3 regions of the Arthrobacter sp. Hb9-2 genome follow, and region 1 is predicted to be linked to each of the others. Evidence: predicted binding sites of a transcription regulator. Region 1 holds the regulator's gene; each other region holds the start of a gene.

Region 1 (4,902 bases):
GGTGAAGTGTCCACCGATCAGGTGGTATTCCTGGCCTGCGGGCTCACCGCCGTGGACGAGGTAGGGACGGCCGGACACGTCAACGACGGCGTGGGCCAGTGCCTCGTCCAGTGGAACGGTGGCCTCACCGAAGCGGCGGATCCCGGCCTTGTTTCCCAGGGCGGTGCGGAGCACCTCGCCGAAGGTGATGGCGACGTCTTCCACGGTGTGGTGGACATCGATGTGGATATCTCCGGTGGCTTTTACTGTCAGGTCGATCAGCGAGTGCTTGCAGAGCGCTGTCAGCATGTGGTCGTAAAAGGGCACCGAGGTGTCGATGTCCGAAATGCCGGTACCGTCAAGGTTGATCTCCACGAGCACGGAGGATTCACTCGTGGCACGCTCCATGCGCGCGGTCCGGGCCACGGCCGCATTGGATCCGGTGGAACTCATGGTCAGGTGTCCTTTGGGAAGAAGGAGTGGTTCAGGGCGTCCAGCGCCGGTACTTCAAGTCTAGGCATGAAGCGTGCGCTGGCCGGCAAGGATGCTTTCCAGGGAGGTGAGGAACGCTGTGGTTTCCGTCTCAGTGCCTGCGGTCACCCGAAGATGGCCTGGAATCCCGACGTCACGGATCAGGACACCGGCGTCGAGCAGCTCCTGCCATACCTCGTGGGGGTTCTCCAGGCCGCCAAAGAACACAAAGTTGGAATCGGAAGCAGCGGGCTTGAGGCCCATCCGGATCAGTTCAGCCACGATCCGGTCGCGCTGCTTCTTGATGTCTTCAACGTCGGCCAGCAGCGCCTCACGGTGCTGGAGTGCTGCGAGGGCAGTCGCCTGGGTTACGGCGGAGAGGTGGTACGGCAGGCGCACCAGACGCAGTGCATCCGTGACCTCCGGAGCGGCCGCCATGTAACCCAACCGAGCTCCGGCCAGCGCAAAGGCCTTGCTCATGGTCCGTGAGACGATCAGCCGCTCCCTTCCCGGCAGGAGGGTCAGGGCGCTGGGCGTACCGTCGTGTGCGAACTCGTGGTAGGCCTCATCAACGATGACGATTGCCTGGCTTGCTTCGCCGGCCTCATACACTGCCTCCACCACGTCGAGCCCCAGGCCGGTTCCGGTGGGGTTGTTCGGCGAGCAGAGAAACACAAGGTTGGGTTGCAGCTCCTTCACTTGGAGCGCCGCGGACTCTGCGCTGAGACCGTAGCCGTCAGCCCGTTCGCCCACGATGTATTCGGTGTCCGTGCCGCTGGCCAGCAGCGGGTACATGGAGTACGTGGGCGGGAAGCCCAGCGCCGTGCGGCCGGGGCCGCCGAATGCCTGGAGAATCTGCTGGAGGACTTCGTTGGAGCCGTTGGCCGCCCAAACATTCGACTCATCCAGCCCGTGGCCCAGATATTCCGCCAGGGCCTTCCGCAACTCACTGAACTCCCTGTCCGGGTAGCGGTTGAGTCCGGCGGCAGCCTCTGTTACTGCTGTGCTGATGGCCGCACGAACGTCCTGCGGCACACCGTGGGTGTTCTCGTTGACGTTGAGGAGGATGGGGACATCCAGCTGGGGCGCGCCGTAGGGGGTAAGCCCACGGAGGTTGCTGCGGAGGGGTAGCCGGTTGAGGCGCTCTAGCTGGTCATTCACCTGAACAGTTTAGTGCCAGCGCCGGGCCCCGGAAAATGTGACGGGCTCCTGTTCGCGCTCAGCGTGCCGCTGCCGCGAAGCCTTTGCAGGGGCTTTCCCGCTGCTACTCCTGCCCGCTTTCCGGGCGCGCTTCCAGTCCCAGGGCGGCGTCTCCGGGCTTCGTGCGGCTACCGGGTGGGGACGAACAGCTGCTGCCCCGGGAGGACCGCGCCCGCAGTCAGATTGTTGAGCTGCACGATGTCTGCCACAACGTCCCGCGCGTCCCGCTCCGGTGCAACGCTTCCTGCAATGGCCCACAGGGACTCACCCGGCTGCACGGTGACGGTGACGGTTGGTGTCACAGCCAGGTCCGCCGGCGAGTCCGAGGCCTTGGCGGGTGCGTTGAAGAAGCCCGCCAGGGAGAGCAGCAAGGCGGCCAGCAGCACCAGGGGGATGCCGATCAGGACGATCTTTCCGCGCCGCGTCAGACGCAGGGGCGGAAGCGGTGCAGGACGAGCAGCCTGCGGCTTGTCCCGCCCGGACATGAGGTAATGCACCGAAATTGAATCCTGCGAAGCAGATGTAGCTGACATGAATTAGCCCTCCTGGACCTTTACTGTGCTGCCCGACGTTCCGCTCCGGACCCGCGCTACCCGAGACCCGATGGTCCGGGTCTTCGAATGGCTACGCTCCGAATAGAACACATATTCGAACTTTGCTCCTCCTGTTTTAGCACCTATCGACGAATAATGTCGAGACTCGCTAGAACAAATGTTTGAAAAAGCAATGTGGCTGGCCTAGCTTTGAAGACAGGAACTACCACCTCGACAGTTGATCAGCAGGGTCTGACAATGACGGCGTGAACTTCAGGTCCGGGCCAAGAAGAGCCCGGGGCAACCGAAAGGCATTGGCGAATATGGCAGCAGCAGCCGCCGGGGGCAGGGCAACCTCCCAACCGAAGAAGACCGCCAAAGGCCTGACGCCGCGGCAGAAGAAAATCCTCGAGACCATCCAGCGCTCAGTGAATGACAACGGTTATCCGCCGTCAATGCGCGAAATCGGGGACACGGTAGGCCTCGCGAGCCTCTCCAGTGTCACGCACCAGCTTTCGCAGCTGGAGAAGCTGGGCTACCTCCGGCGTGACCCGAAGCGGCCGCGCGCCATGGAGGTGCTGATGCCCCTCACCTTGGACGGGGGTTCGCCCAAGCAGACAGCCGAGCCGGCTGCGCTCCTGCCTGCCGGCACCGGCAGCGTCACCGCGCTTCCCACCGCCATGGACACTGCCATGGTTCCCCTCGTAGGCCGGATCGCTGCCGGTGGTCCAATCCTGGCGGACCAGGTGGTGGAGGACGTCCTGGCGCTCCCCCGCCAGCTGGTGGGCCAGGGGGAACTCTTTATGCTCAAGGTTGCCGGCGATTCCATGGTGGACGCCGCCATCTGCGACGGTGACTGGGTGGTGGTCCGCCGCCAGGCGGACGCAGCCAACGGAGACATCGTCGCCGCACTGCTGGACGACGAGGCCACGGTGAAAACCTTCCGCCAGCGCGACGGCCACACCTGGCTGCTGCCGCAGAACACGCAGTACGAACCCATCCTGGGCGACCATGCCACCATCATGGGCAAGGTTGTTTCGGTGCTGCGCTCCCTCTAGCCTTTCAGGCGTTCTCCCCCGCCAGCCGTTCCAGCGCCGCAATGGCTGTCTTCCTGTCCGTTGTGGACCAGAACGGCGGCAGGGCACCCCGGAGGAAGCCTGCGTACCGTTCGGTGGCCAGCCTGGAGTCCAGCACCGCCACCACACCCTTGTCCCCCGTTGACCGGATGAGCCGTCCCGCTCCTTGAGCGAGCCGGATAGCGGCGTGGGTGGCAGAAACGGACATAAAGCCGTTGCCTCCGGCCTGCGCCACCGCCCGGGACCGCGCCGTCATCAGCGGATCGTCGGGCCGGGGAAAGGGAATCCGGTCGATGACCACGAGGCGGCATGACCCGCCCGGAACGTCAACGCCCTGCCAAAGGGACATGGTGCCGAACAGGCAGGTATCGGGTTCGTCGGCAAACTGTTTCACCAGTGCCGTCATGGTGGAGTCACCCTGGCAAAGGATGGTCATGTCCAGCTTTGGCCGGAGCGCGTCGGCCGCTTCTTCTGCCGCCCGCCGGGACGAAAACAGGCAGAGCGCACCACCATTGGAAGCCCGGATCAGGGCCTCCAGTTCTTCCAGTGCTTCAGGGGACGCCCCCCGGCCAGGCTTGGGCAGGTGCCCGGCCACGTACAGGATTCCCTGCTTCGGGTAGTCAAAGGGCGAGCCAACGTCAACGCCGGTCCAGCTCGGGGCACCCTCGCCCACCAGCCCCAGGCCGCCAGCTGCGGGCTCGAACGCGGATCCGATGGCCAGGGTTGCGGAGGTCAGGACAACTGTGTGCCCCGCAAACAACCCCTCCCGCAGTCGTCCGGCGACCGATAGCGGGGCAATATTGATCAGCGCGGGTGCAGTCTCGTCCGGTTGGGAATATCCCTGCTGGGGGTCGAAGGAGCTGGCGCGGGAAAACCACACCACTTCCCGGTTCTCCCGCGCGGCAAGGAGCCGTTCGCAGAGTTCCAGGATGAGCATCAGCCGGGAGCGCGCGAGCTGCCGCCCGCCGTCGGCCGTTGTACTGCTGTCCCCCTTGGAGTCGGACAAGGCAGCACGGCAGGCCTCGCGCAGCTGGTCCACGCAGTCCAACTGCTCATCGTTCAGTCCGTTGGGGAGCAACCCGTTGGGAACTCCCGCCAGGGCAACTTCAAGGTTCGCGGCAGCGGCGTTGAGCGCATCCACCGCGATGGCAGTGTGCTTTCGGGCGCCGGCGGCAGCTGCGTGGACCATGGCCACCGACAGCTGCCCCGAGACGGCGCCCGTGACCCTGTCCTGGAGTTCGTGGGCCTCATCAACCACAACGACGTCGTATTCGGGAAGCACCGCCAGCCCTTCAAAAGCGCTGACGGCGAGCATGGCATGGTTGGTGACCACAACGTCGGCGTCGGCGGCGTCCTGCCGTGCGAGCTCACTGAAGCACTCCGCGGCCATGGGGCACTTCTGCGCACCCAGGCATTCCATCGACGTGACGGAGACCTGCCGCCATGCACGGTCGGTGACGCCGGGCAGGAGCTCATCGCGGTCACCGGTGGTGGTTTTCTCTGCCCACTCCCGCAGGCGCACCACTTCCTTGCCCAGCTGTGAAGCAGGACCGCCCACAGCCGCAGCAAAGTGCGGGACGCTGGTGTCCTCCCCCAGGGAAAACAACTGGCCCTCCGCCGGCTCCTCGGAGGGAAACCCGCCT
Region 2 (4,902 bases), on a different contig from region 1:
CAATCTTTTGGGGTACATGCCGGGATCGTGTTCCCAGAGTCCGGCCAGGAAGGCTTCGGGATGGTGCGCCTTCAACCAGGCCGACTGGTAGGTGGGCACGGCGAAAGCCGCACCGTGGGCCTTGCAGAAGCCGAAGCTGCCAAAAGCCTTCAGGGTCCCCCAGACGTTGTCCACTACCTCCGGCGAATAGCCTTTCTTCCGGGCTTCCCTGCGGAAGAACTCCTCAACACCCAACTCCAGCACTTCATTGCCCAGTGCACGCCGGAATTCGTCTGCCCGGGCCAGGCCGCAGCCGGTCATCACGTTGAACGTTTTTAGGATCTGCTCATGGAAAACGGTCACCCCATGGGTTTCCGCCAGCACAGGTTTCAGGTCCGGGTGGGGGTACACCTCGGGGGCGAAACCGTGCCGGTGTTCCAGGAAGGGCCGGACCATGTCCGACTTCATGGGCCCGGGGCGGAAAAGCGAAATGTCGATGATGAGGTCGTTGAACTCCCGCGGCGCCATTTTGCCGATCAGCTCGCGCTGCCCGGGAGACTCGATCTGGAAGCAACCGAGGGTGTGCGTGCTCCTGATGAGTTCAAAGGTGGGTTCATCATCCAGCGGTATGGCGTTGAGGTCTATCTGCCCGTTTTCTGCAATGTAATCCGGGCCGGTTCCGTCCTGCCCGGCAGGATGGGCCCCGGCAGCCACCACTTCCTGTTTTGAGGGATGGATCCGGATGATTTCCCGGACTGCGAATGCCATGGCGCTTTGCATCCTGACGCCCAGGACATCCAGCTTGAGCATGCCCATGGGGTCCATATCGTGTTTGTCGAACTGGCTCATGGGCAGCCCCAGGCCGCTGGGCTGGACGGGTGTCCTGTCCAGCAGGGTTGCGTCCCCAAGGATCACACCACAGGGATGCATTGAAATATGCCGCGGCAGCCGGTCAAGGCGTTCCGTCAGGTCCACCAGCAGGTCCAGCTGCTGGTTCCCGTGGGTCTCCCGCTGCTCCACCCGGCCGGCAAACTCCCTCAGTTCCGGCTTTTCCTGCAGCGCCTCGCGGAACTTCCGGGCGGAAAACCGCCATAGCTGTTTGGCGATGTCCCCAATGTCGCCATCATCCATTCCCAATGCCATGCCGGCATCCCGCACTGCACCTCTTGCCCGGTAACCGTTCTGCATGCTCATCAGCGTGACCCGCTCCGCGCCGAAGCGCTCGAAGATGCGCCGGTAGACGTTGTGCCGTTCGGCGCTTTCGACATCGATATCGATATCCGGCAGGGTGGCGCGATCCCGGGACAGGAAGCGCTCGAAGATCAGGTCATGCTGCAGAGGGTTTACCTGGCTGACATCGATCAGGTAGTTCACCAGGCTGGAAGCTCCCGACCCGCGGGCCGCTGCCCTTACCCCCATGTCCTGGATCATGCGTGAAACTTCGGCGACGGTGAGGAAGTAGGAGGAGAAGCCCAGGTTCCGGATGATCCCCAGTTCATGGTCAAGGCGTTTCCGCATTTCCTTTTCCCGGCTGCCGTGGATTCCCGGGAACCGCCGCCCGATTCCCGCCTCGCAGCGCTGCACCAGTTCAACGTGCGGGTCCTGGCTGATCCCGATGACAGAAGCCTCCGGCACCACTGGCTGCTTCCAGCCCATGTCGGTTTCGGGGTTTATCCTGCAGAGATCGGCGAGCGCCTCGGTCTGCGCCATGAGCTGTTTAAGGTCCTGGGCACCGTAACCCGCTGCCGCGATGATTTCCTTGCCCAGTTGCAGCATGTGGGCGGCGGACTTCAACCAGCCCTGGCCGTTGGGCTGCAGCAGTGGTTCCTGGGCCAGTTCCGGCAGCGATTTCAGGGTCCGTGCTGAATCCAGCACGTCAGCGGTGGCGGCGCCGTCCTCCGCGCAGTACCTGACGGCGTTGCTGAGGATTGCCGGAACGTTGTGCTCCGCCGCGAGCTTGAGCATCCGGACGGCATGCGAGGTGCTCAGGGGCGCCCCCGGTGCGCTGAGCTGGGAAACGATCTCGGCCACCACTGTTCCGCGGGGCATGGCCTCGAGCCATTGTTTAAAAAGGGTCCGCGGGCGCAGGTACCGGCGGCCGCCCATCGCACGCCCGACGTCGGAGTCCGGCCCAAGGAGCACCATCAGCACTGGTTTGAGGGTCTGGGGGTCCAGAGTGCGGGAGGCAAGCTCTGCCCTGGTCACTGCCACTGGAATGGTTCCGCCGGATTTTCCCGAGGTGCGGGCATGGGCATCTGACACCAGCCGGCACAAAGCACGGTACCCAGCCCCGTTGTTGTTGCCGCGGGCGAGCACCACCACGCGGCCGGCCAGCTGGGTGCGGTGATCGCCATCGTCGTCATACACCGCCAGGTCCACCCCGACGATGGGATCAATACCTGCTGTCATGCACGCCTTGAGGTGCTTGATGGTTCCGTACAGGCCATCGCGGTCAGTGCAGGCGAGCGCGGTTGCGCCGTCGGCAGCAGCAGCCTGCGCCAGTTCATCAGGCCAGGAAACGCCATAGTGGGCACTGAATGCGGTGGAGACGTGGAGATGGGTGAAACTCATGCTGTTCGTGGGCGCAAGGCGTCGTGGATGCGCAGGAGCCGCCAGCGGCCGCTGCGGATATGGCGGGTGAGGTCAAGGGTGAGCGCCTCGTCCTGCTCCTTGGCCGTGCCGGAACCTGCAGCGGACGGGAGCACCTGGACCCGCCAGATTTCGTGGTCAACAAGCCCGGGCCCGCTCCCCAGCGGGGCACGGCTTTCTTCCGCCCACCACTGGCGGCGTTCGTACCAGCGCACCGGTTCAGCGCAGACGGAATAGGACCGTCCTGCCCATTGAAGGCTCACGGGCTGGCCGTCAGGGTTGCAGGCAACAACCACGGATTCGCTGAACATCGCCATGGGCACCTCCCGACAGGCCAAAGAAACAAGAAGAATTCGAATATGTGTTCGAATGCTTCCAGTCTAAGCCAGCGGCAGGACAAATCCTAGGCGGGGGTGGACGGACCGATCGGCAGGGAGCAGGATTGGTCCATGAGCACCCATGACGCACTCCTCAAGCAGGTCAGCATCAAAGCCCAGGACTCCACACTCGTGGCCACCTTCGACATCGACGGCAACATCCCCGGTTCCGGTGCCTACGTGGTGGGGCTTGTGGCTGCCACCCCGGACTACTCCTCGCAGCGGCGGCTGGGCATTGAATTCATGAACGGGGAGGCAATCGCCTTTTTCTCGTTTAACCACGAACAGAGCACGGAAGAGAACTACGATCTTTCAGGCGTGACCCATTCCGGAAACACCATCACCGGCCACTTCCCGCTCGCAGCAATCAACGGACTCGGCAAAGGGCACGTGATGACCGGCTTCAGCGAAGCGGACGGCCGGGAATTCCAGTCCGGAGTTCCGGTGGAGGAAAACCTTTAACAGCTGGGCAGAAACCGCTCAGCTGTTCTCTTTGTGGACCCGGAGTTCGAGTTCGATGAACCCTGAGATCATGGCCCGGTAGGTGGACTCCACGATGTCCGGATCGATGGCCTTCTTCTCAGCGGCGGAGCGGACGTGCTCGATGACCCGCTCCACGCGGCCAGGCGCACGGACCTCGGCGTCGTCGCCCTTGAGCGTTCCGGCGATCCGGATCAGCCGCTCCCGGCGTGCAATGAGGGTGACAATCTGGTCATCCACCTCGTCAACGGCAACCCGGACGGCAGCGAGCTGTTCCTTGTCGGCCAGGGCGTCTCTATCGTTCCCTTGAATTGTTGCCATCCTCTGACAGTATCGAACCATGCAACCCAGAGTCGACTTCATTTCACTGGGCGTCCGCAGCGTCCCGGCGTCCCGCTCCTTCTATGTGGACGGCCTTGGCTGGCCCGTCAAGCGCGAGTTTCCGGGGGACGTGGTGTTCATCCAGGTGAACCATGGCCTGGTGCTGTCCCTGTGGGACGTCCGCCAGATGCAAGCTGACGCCGGTGTCGGCGCGCCGGGCCCCGTCCCCTGCATCACGCTCAGCCACAACCTCCCCAGCACAGGAGACGTTGACCGGGTCATGGCAGAAGCTGCCGCAGCGGGAGCGGACATCATCGCCGAGCCCATCACCCAGCCGTGGGGCGGCTATAGCGGCTACTTCGCAGACCCGGACGGCTTCCGCTGGGAAGTGGCGTACAACCCCACGTGGACGGTGGATGACGCCGGGTCGGTCACCGTTTAGCCCGCCGGCAAAGCCGTCCGGGCTGCTATGGGTAACGCCTAGAAAAGTGCTTCCACCGGGCGGATCAGTTCAGGGCCGTTGTTGCGGACGTTGCCCACGTCCTTTCCCACTGAATCCACGTGCCAGTCCGAAGCCACGTCCTTGACCCGCGACCGCACCAGGTCAACCAGCCCCGCGGCGTCGTCGGCCTCCGGGTCGAGCCAGGCCTGCATCGTGGACTTGTCCATCGGCAGCGGCACGCGGTCATGCAGTGCGGTCAGCTTGCCGAAGACAGTTGATTCGCTGCCGGGTGGTGGGGTGTCAGTCGTCAGGATTGACGTGGACAGCATCCAGCCGCCGGGCTCCCCCGCCGGCCAGGCCGGATCCTTCCACCACTCATAGAGCCCGGCAAAAACCAGGCCACGGCCCTCGCCCGGATGTACGTAGTAGGGCTGCTTCCCTTTCCCCGGCCCCTGCTTCCATTCGTAGTAACCGTCTGCGGGCACAGCGCACCGGCGTGACTGGATGGCCTTCCGGAACGCGGGCTTCTCCAGCACCGATTCACTCCGGGCGTTGATCATCCGCGAGCCGATACCCGGGTCCTTCGCCCAGGAGGGAACCAGTCCCCACCGCGCCACGTGCAGCTGGCGCACCTGCTTGCGCTCCGGGCCCTCATCGATCAGCCGCTCCAGGACGATGGGAACGTCATCAGTTGGCGCGACATTCCACGACGGC
Region 3 (4,902 bases), on a different contig from region 1:
CCGACTCGATCAGCTCATCGAGGAGGAGATCGTCGTAGATCACGTCCCCGCTGAAGAGGACGCCGGTCGCGTCCTCATAGAGGCAGATACTTCCCGGGGTGTGGCCTGGGAGGTGCAGTACGCGCAATACACGATCGCCGAGGTCGATAGTGTCGCCGTGTTCAAGGGGTGTGGTCACGACGACGTCCGGCACCGTGTAGTCCTGCGGTCGGTAATCCTCATCCGGAAGGGCATCGACCAGCAGCTCCGGCAGCGGCGGCACGTCACCGTCCTCGTCGGCTGATTCGAAACCGAGCATTTTCATCAGTTCCTCGGAATAGAGGGATGCCTTGACCGCACCACGGCCGAGCTCGGAAATGTGCATTCTGCGGTCTTCGAACTCATACGCGGAGCCAGCGTGATCGAGGTGCGCGTGCGTCACAACGAGAATCGGATCGTTTGCGAAAAGGGCGGGCAGGTGCCGTCGGAGAGACGCGACTCCGAGGCCGGCATCGACCACGAGGTCCCTCTCGGATCCTTGGAGGTGCCAGATATTGGCCTGCAGAAACTCATGTACGTGGGGTTCATCAACGCGGCTGAGGTGGTCGTCTATCACCCGTGTGCGGTACCACTCTTGCGCGGTGGGAAGTGTTGTGGCGCTGGTCATCGTTGACATCGCGTCCTCTCGCTGTTGCTCTCTAGACCAATAAGGCCCGTTCAAGGAGATTACGACTAATTGTCCTTAAGGACAATAGCGATAAGAAAAATCTTTATGAGGGGAATCGAGCCGAACCGCGGATCCGTTCATGGTGTCAAGTCTCAAGGTCCCGAGAGAGCGAACCACCGCAGTGGAGGAGTGACACTGGCCTCTGGCTGGTTGCGCGTTAGCCCCCTGGGCACTACTTCAGGGGTACGCCGCCGCGCAGCTTCGCTTTTGTGAATCGTAGAGGCGGGCTCAACGCGGGGACTGGACACCGCCCCGGCAGGAGTGCGGGCAGTTGATGATGAAAGCGCGAAAGTCTATTGCGGTGCCAAGGTGCCGGAAGGCAGGCCCAGCTCACGTTCGGCTGTCCCGATGAGAAGCTCCTCAACGGCTGGATAATCCAGGCTGGAGTCGGCAAGTGCGCCACGGATGGCACAAGATGCAGCCTGGCCGTCGAGGAGGGCGAGGATACGCATCGCCACGGCTGACGCGGTGTCGCCGATCGTAAACTCACCTCGCGCCGAACCGGCCCGAATTATGGCCTCCATATGGGACAAGTCGAGTTCCATCTGCTGGATCACGGCATCGCGGAGTATTGCACGGCCTGCGGCCTGGCGCCACGCGTCAAGCCACAACAAGCCCATGGGGTCGCGAGTCGATGCCGTGTACGCCGCGATGGCGGTGCGCAGTTGGTCGGTCGCCGATGCCATGCTGCGGACGCGATCGGCGATCTGCCGTCGCTCACAACTTACAAGCTGAACGAATGCCGCAGTGATGAGCTCTTCGACGGCGGGAAAGTAATGGGTCACCAAACCGAACTGCACCCCGACGAGCCGCGCCACGCGTCGCGCTGTAATCCCGCTCAGCCCGTCGGAAATGGCCAGCGTGCATGCCGCATCAATGATTTCCTGACGACGGTCCTCTCGGCCCTTCCGTCGGCTGGCGCTCGTCGAAGTCTGCTGCGCACTCATGCGATTGAGTATAGGCACAGCCCGCGCAGCGGGCTTGTCCGGCCCTTCCGATACCAGCCGCAGTTTCGATGACCAACGGAACCGTTGATACCGTCAAATCGAACCTGTTGCGACGTTGGCGAGAAACCGCCCTGTCCTCATTGGGCATAACCCGTTCTTTTCGGGTTCGGCTGTCGCCCCTGCGGAGTACACTCATTAACTCGAACATATATTCGAATAAAGGTGTGTTGTGGGCGTTATTGTCGGTCCCCGTGTGATAGATGCGGGCATTTCGTTGTTGTCGGTTTTGGTCTCTCCGGTGCCGGTCGCGGCAGGATTCCCGTCGCCGGCGCAAGACTACTTCGATAGCCGGATCGACCTGAACGAGCACCTGATCAAGGACATCACCAGCACCTACGTGGTTCGGGTGTCCGGGGAGTCGATGGAGGGCGCCGGGATCAGCGACGGGGACGAGCTGATCGTGAACCGGGCGCTGGAACCGCACGACGGGTGTGTGGTCGTCGCCGTCCTGGACGGGGAGCTGACAATCAAGCGGCTGCGCATCACCACCACCGGCATGGTGCTGCAGGCGGAGAACCCTGCCTACCCCGTAGAGGTCCCTGCCCTGTCCGACCTGACGATCTGGGGCGTGGCGACCAGGTGCTTGCATCATGTCTAAGCCGGCGTTGATGCGGCACATGCCCCAGATCGCGCACGTGGACGTGAACTGCTTCTACGCCTCCGCGGAGCGGGCGTTCGACCCCTCCCTGGAAGGCAAGCCCGTGATCGTGCTGTCCAACAACGACGGGTGCGCGGTCACCCGCTCCCCCGAAGCCAAAGCCCTAGGCATCGCCATGGGCGATCCCTGGTTCAAGCTCGCCCCCAGGGCGAAGGAATGGGGTCTGGTCGCACTCTCCAGCAACTACGAACTCTACGGGGACATCAGCGCCCGGGTAATGGAGCTGCTGGGCCGGTACTCAGCCTGGCTGGAGGTCTACAGCATCGACGAAGCCTTCCTCGGCGTCAAAGGCACCCCGGCGGAGCTTTTGGCGATGGGCCAGTCCATGAAGGCCGCCGTCCGTCGGAACGTCGGCGTGCCGGTCTGTGTCGGGATCGCGCCGACGAAGACGCTGGCGAAGCTGGCCAACAAGTGGGCGAAGAACAACAAAGCCTTCGCCGGGGTGTGCCACTGGGACTCCGTCCCCGCGTCCGAGCGGGAGGCTCTGCTGAGCCGGCTGTCCGTAGAAGAAGTGTGGGGCATCGCCGGACGGCTGACCAGGCGGCTGAACGTGATGGGCATCTTCACCATCGCCGACCTGGTCCGGGCCGACCCGGTCGCGATCCGCGACAAGTTCTCCGTCGTGATGATGCGTACCGTCCTGGAACTGCAGGGCACCCCCTGCATCCCCATGGAAGAAGAACGCATAGGGCGGGACCAGCTGATCTTCTCCCGCTCCTTCGCCAAACCCATCACCACCACCGCGGGGATCCGGCAGGTCATGAGCGTCTACGGGCAGCAGGCCTCGGCCCGGCTGGCCAAACACGGGCTGCAGGCAAAGGTCCTAACTGCGTTCGCCGGCACCTCGCACTTCAACCCCAACGACACCTCCTACCCCTCCGTCTGCGTGCCGTTGCCAATGCCCACGGCCGACCCGGTGATCCTGACCAAAGCAGGCCACGCGCTCCTGCCCCGCATTGTCGAGGGCGTCCGCTACGCCCGGGCAGGGATCATGGTCACCGACCTGCGCCCCACCGGCAACCAGGCACCCCTGTCACTGTTCGAGAACCCGCACGAAGAACGCCACATCGGAACCCTGCTCGAAGACGTCACGCGCCGGTACGGGCGGGGCTCTATCGGCCTGGGCCACGGCGGGATCCGCGGCGGCCCGGACTGGACCATGAAACGCGACATGCTCTCCCCCAGATACACCACCCACTGGGACGAACTCCCCCTCGTCAAAGCCGCCTAACCACCACCCGCAGCACCACCAAGGAACGAACTTTCATGACCGTCACCACAGAATCCCCCACCCTCAACGCACCGGTGGACGTCCGCTTCACCACCGCAGGCACTCCCCTGGCCGTCCGCTACGACGGGCGCATCTGGGCCGTTGCCGAAGAACCTGTCCACTGGTTTACCAGGGACTCATGGTGGAAAACCCGCCGGAACGTGCCCGTAGGAGTCGGGAACGTCGTGGACATCGAACACTGGCGGGTCCAGGTCCGCCACACGTCGGACTCGCCCTTGCTGACCTTTGAACTGCGCCGCGATCCCCTCTCCGAGAGGTGGTTGCTGGAATCCATCACCGAAGGCTGACGCCCACACTCCCGAGCAGGGCAGCTGCGTAGCAGAGGTCGAATCTTAAATTCCGAAGGCCCCGATTGCTCGGGGCCTTTAACCAGCGGCCGAAGCCATCTGGGGGTGTGTGCACTATCCTATCAACAAGCAGCCCCAGCCCTTTGTAATCACTGGTACCCGCCGGGCCGGCTGTGCGTAGTCTGAGGCTATGGGACCGACAATCCACTCTGGGGCGGGGCTGCCGGCAGGCCTTGAACCTCCAGTACAAGTCGCACTCGCACGGGCATCACTAAAATGCCACACGGTGACGAAGCCCACGGAACTCTCCTGTTTGGACCCAAATGGGACGGGTAACTTCACTGCACTCTGTCAATCAGTGGCACGTCGGTCTGATGCCGATCCGTTAGCTGCTGCCACACTCCTTTAGACGAAGTGCCTGATGTGGTTGTGCAGCACCAAGCCCCGGTGCCGACCATCCCCCCAAGCGGTCCGGCGTTCTCTTTAAGAGAAGTGAATGTTGGGAAAGTGCCTCTACAAGGAACCTGGGGGCGCAAATACTCTGGATGACGGGAGCGGGGGACTCGCTCCTTTCACACATGCTCAAGGGAGAGTTTCTTGTTCCACGTAGTCGCCAAGTATGGCGCCAAGCAGGAGATGACCGAGGACGTTCTCGGTCTCCTGGCTCAAATGGCAGCCGCTACCCGCAGAGAACCCGGCAACGTTTCCTACGACTTTTATCGTGGTCTTGAGGATTCGACACAGAAAGTGATTCTGGAGTCATACCACGATGCACAAGACTTCGATCGGCACAGGGAGAGCCAGCATTTCCTGGACCTAGGAGTCCGTCAGATCATTCCCCGACTGGTTTCCCGCCATATCTCTACCTATACGTCAGTGGATGTGCCACATGAAGTTCCGTGACCGAGTCCGCGCCTTGGTAGGTGCAATGTTTGGTGCGTGGTGTGACGGCC

Evidence for each region. Region 1 encodes LexA, which represses DNA repair genes until DNA is damaged. Its sites were predicted from a motif close to TCGAACANNTGTTCGA; they were not measured.
Region 2: the regulator LexA is predicted to act here: its motif matches at 2,922-2,937, upstream of AC5RV1_RS00270 (DUF6504 family protein).
Region 3: the regulator LexA is predicted to act here: its motif matches at 1,854-1,869, upstream of AC5RV1_RS19975 (LexA family protein).

What each region holds. Positions count from the first base shown of each region.
Region 1 covers NZ_JBNHGJ010000037.1:2,046-6,947, forward strand. The annotation lists gene hisB (imidazoleglycerol-phosphate dehydratase HisB) at 1-432, opposite strand, end outside; gene AC5RV1_RS17715 (histidinol-phosphate transaminase) at 493-1,611, opposite strand; gene AC5RV1_RS17720 (LysM peptidoglycan-binding domain-containing protein) at 1,779-2,135, opposite strand; gene lexA (transcriptional repressor LexA) at 2,507-3,241, shown strand; gene AC5RV1_RS17730 (ATP-dependent DNA helicase) at 3,246-4,902, opposite strand, start outside.
Region 2 covers NZ_JBNHGJ010000001.1:48,533-53,434, reverse strand. The annotation lists gene AC5RV1_RS00275 (DNA polymerase III subunit alpha) at 1-2,550, opposite strand, end outside; gene AC5RV1_RS00270 (DUF6504 family protein) at 2,547-2,885, opposite strand; gene AC5RV1_RS00265 (hypothetical protein) at 3,018-3,407, shown strand; gene AC5RV1_RS00260 (chorismate mutase) at 3,426-3,746, opposite strand; gene AC5RV1_RS00255 (VOC family protein) at 3,766-4,188, shown strand; gene AC5RV1_RS00250 (SOS response-associated peptidase) at 4,227-4,902, opposite strand, start outside.
Region 3 covers NZ_JBNHGJ010000051.1:13,458-18,359, reverse strand. The annotation lists gene AC5RV1_RS19985 (MBL fold metallo-hydrolase) at 1-646, opposite strand, end outside; gene AC5RV1_RS19980 (TetR family transcriptional regulator) at 1,000-1,653, opposite strand; gene AC5RV1_RS19975 (LexA family protein) at 1,883-2,311, shown strand; gene AC5RV1_RS19970 (Y-family DNA polymerase) at 2,304-3,602, shown strand; gene AC5RV1_RS19965 (hypothetical protein) at 3,638-3,949, shown strand; gene AC5RV1_RS19960 (putative quinol monooxygenase) at 4,547-4,852, shown strand.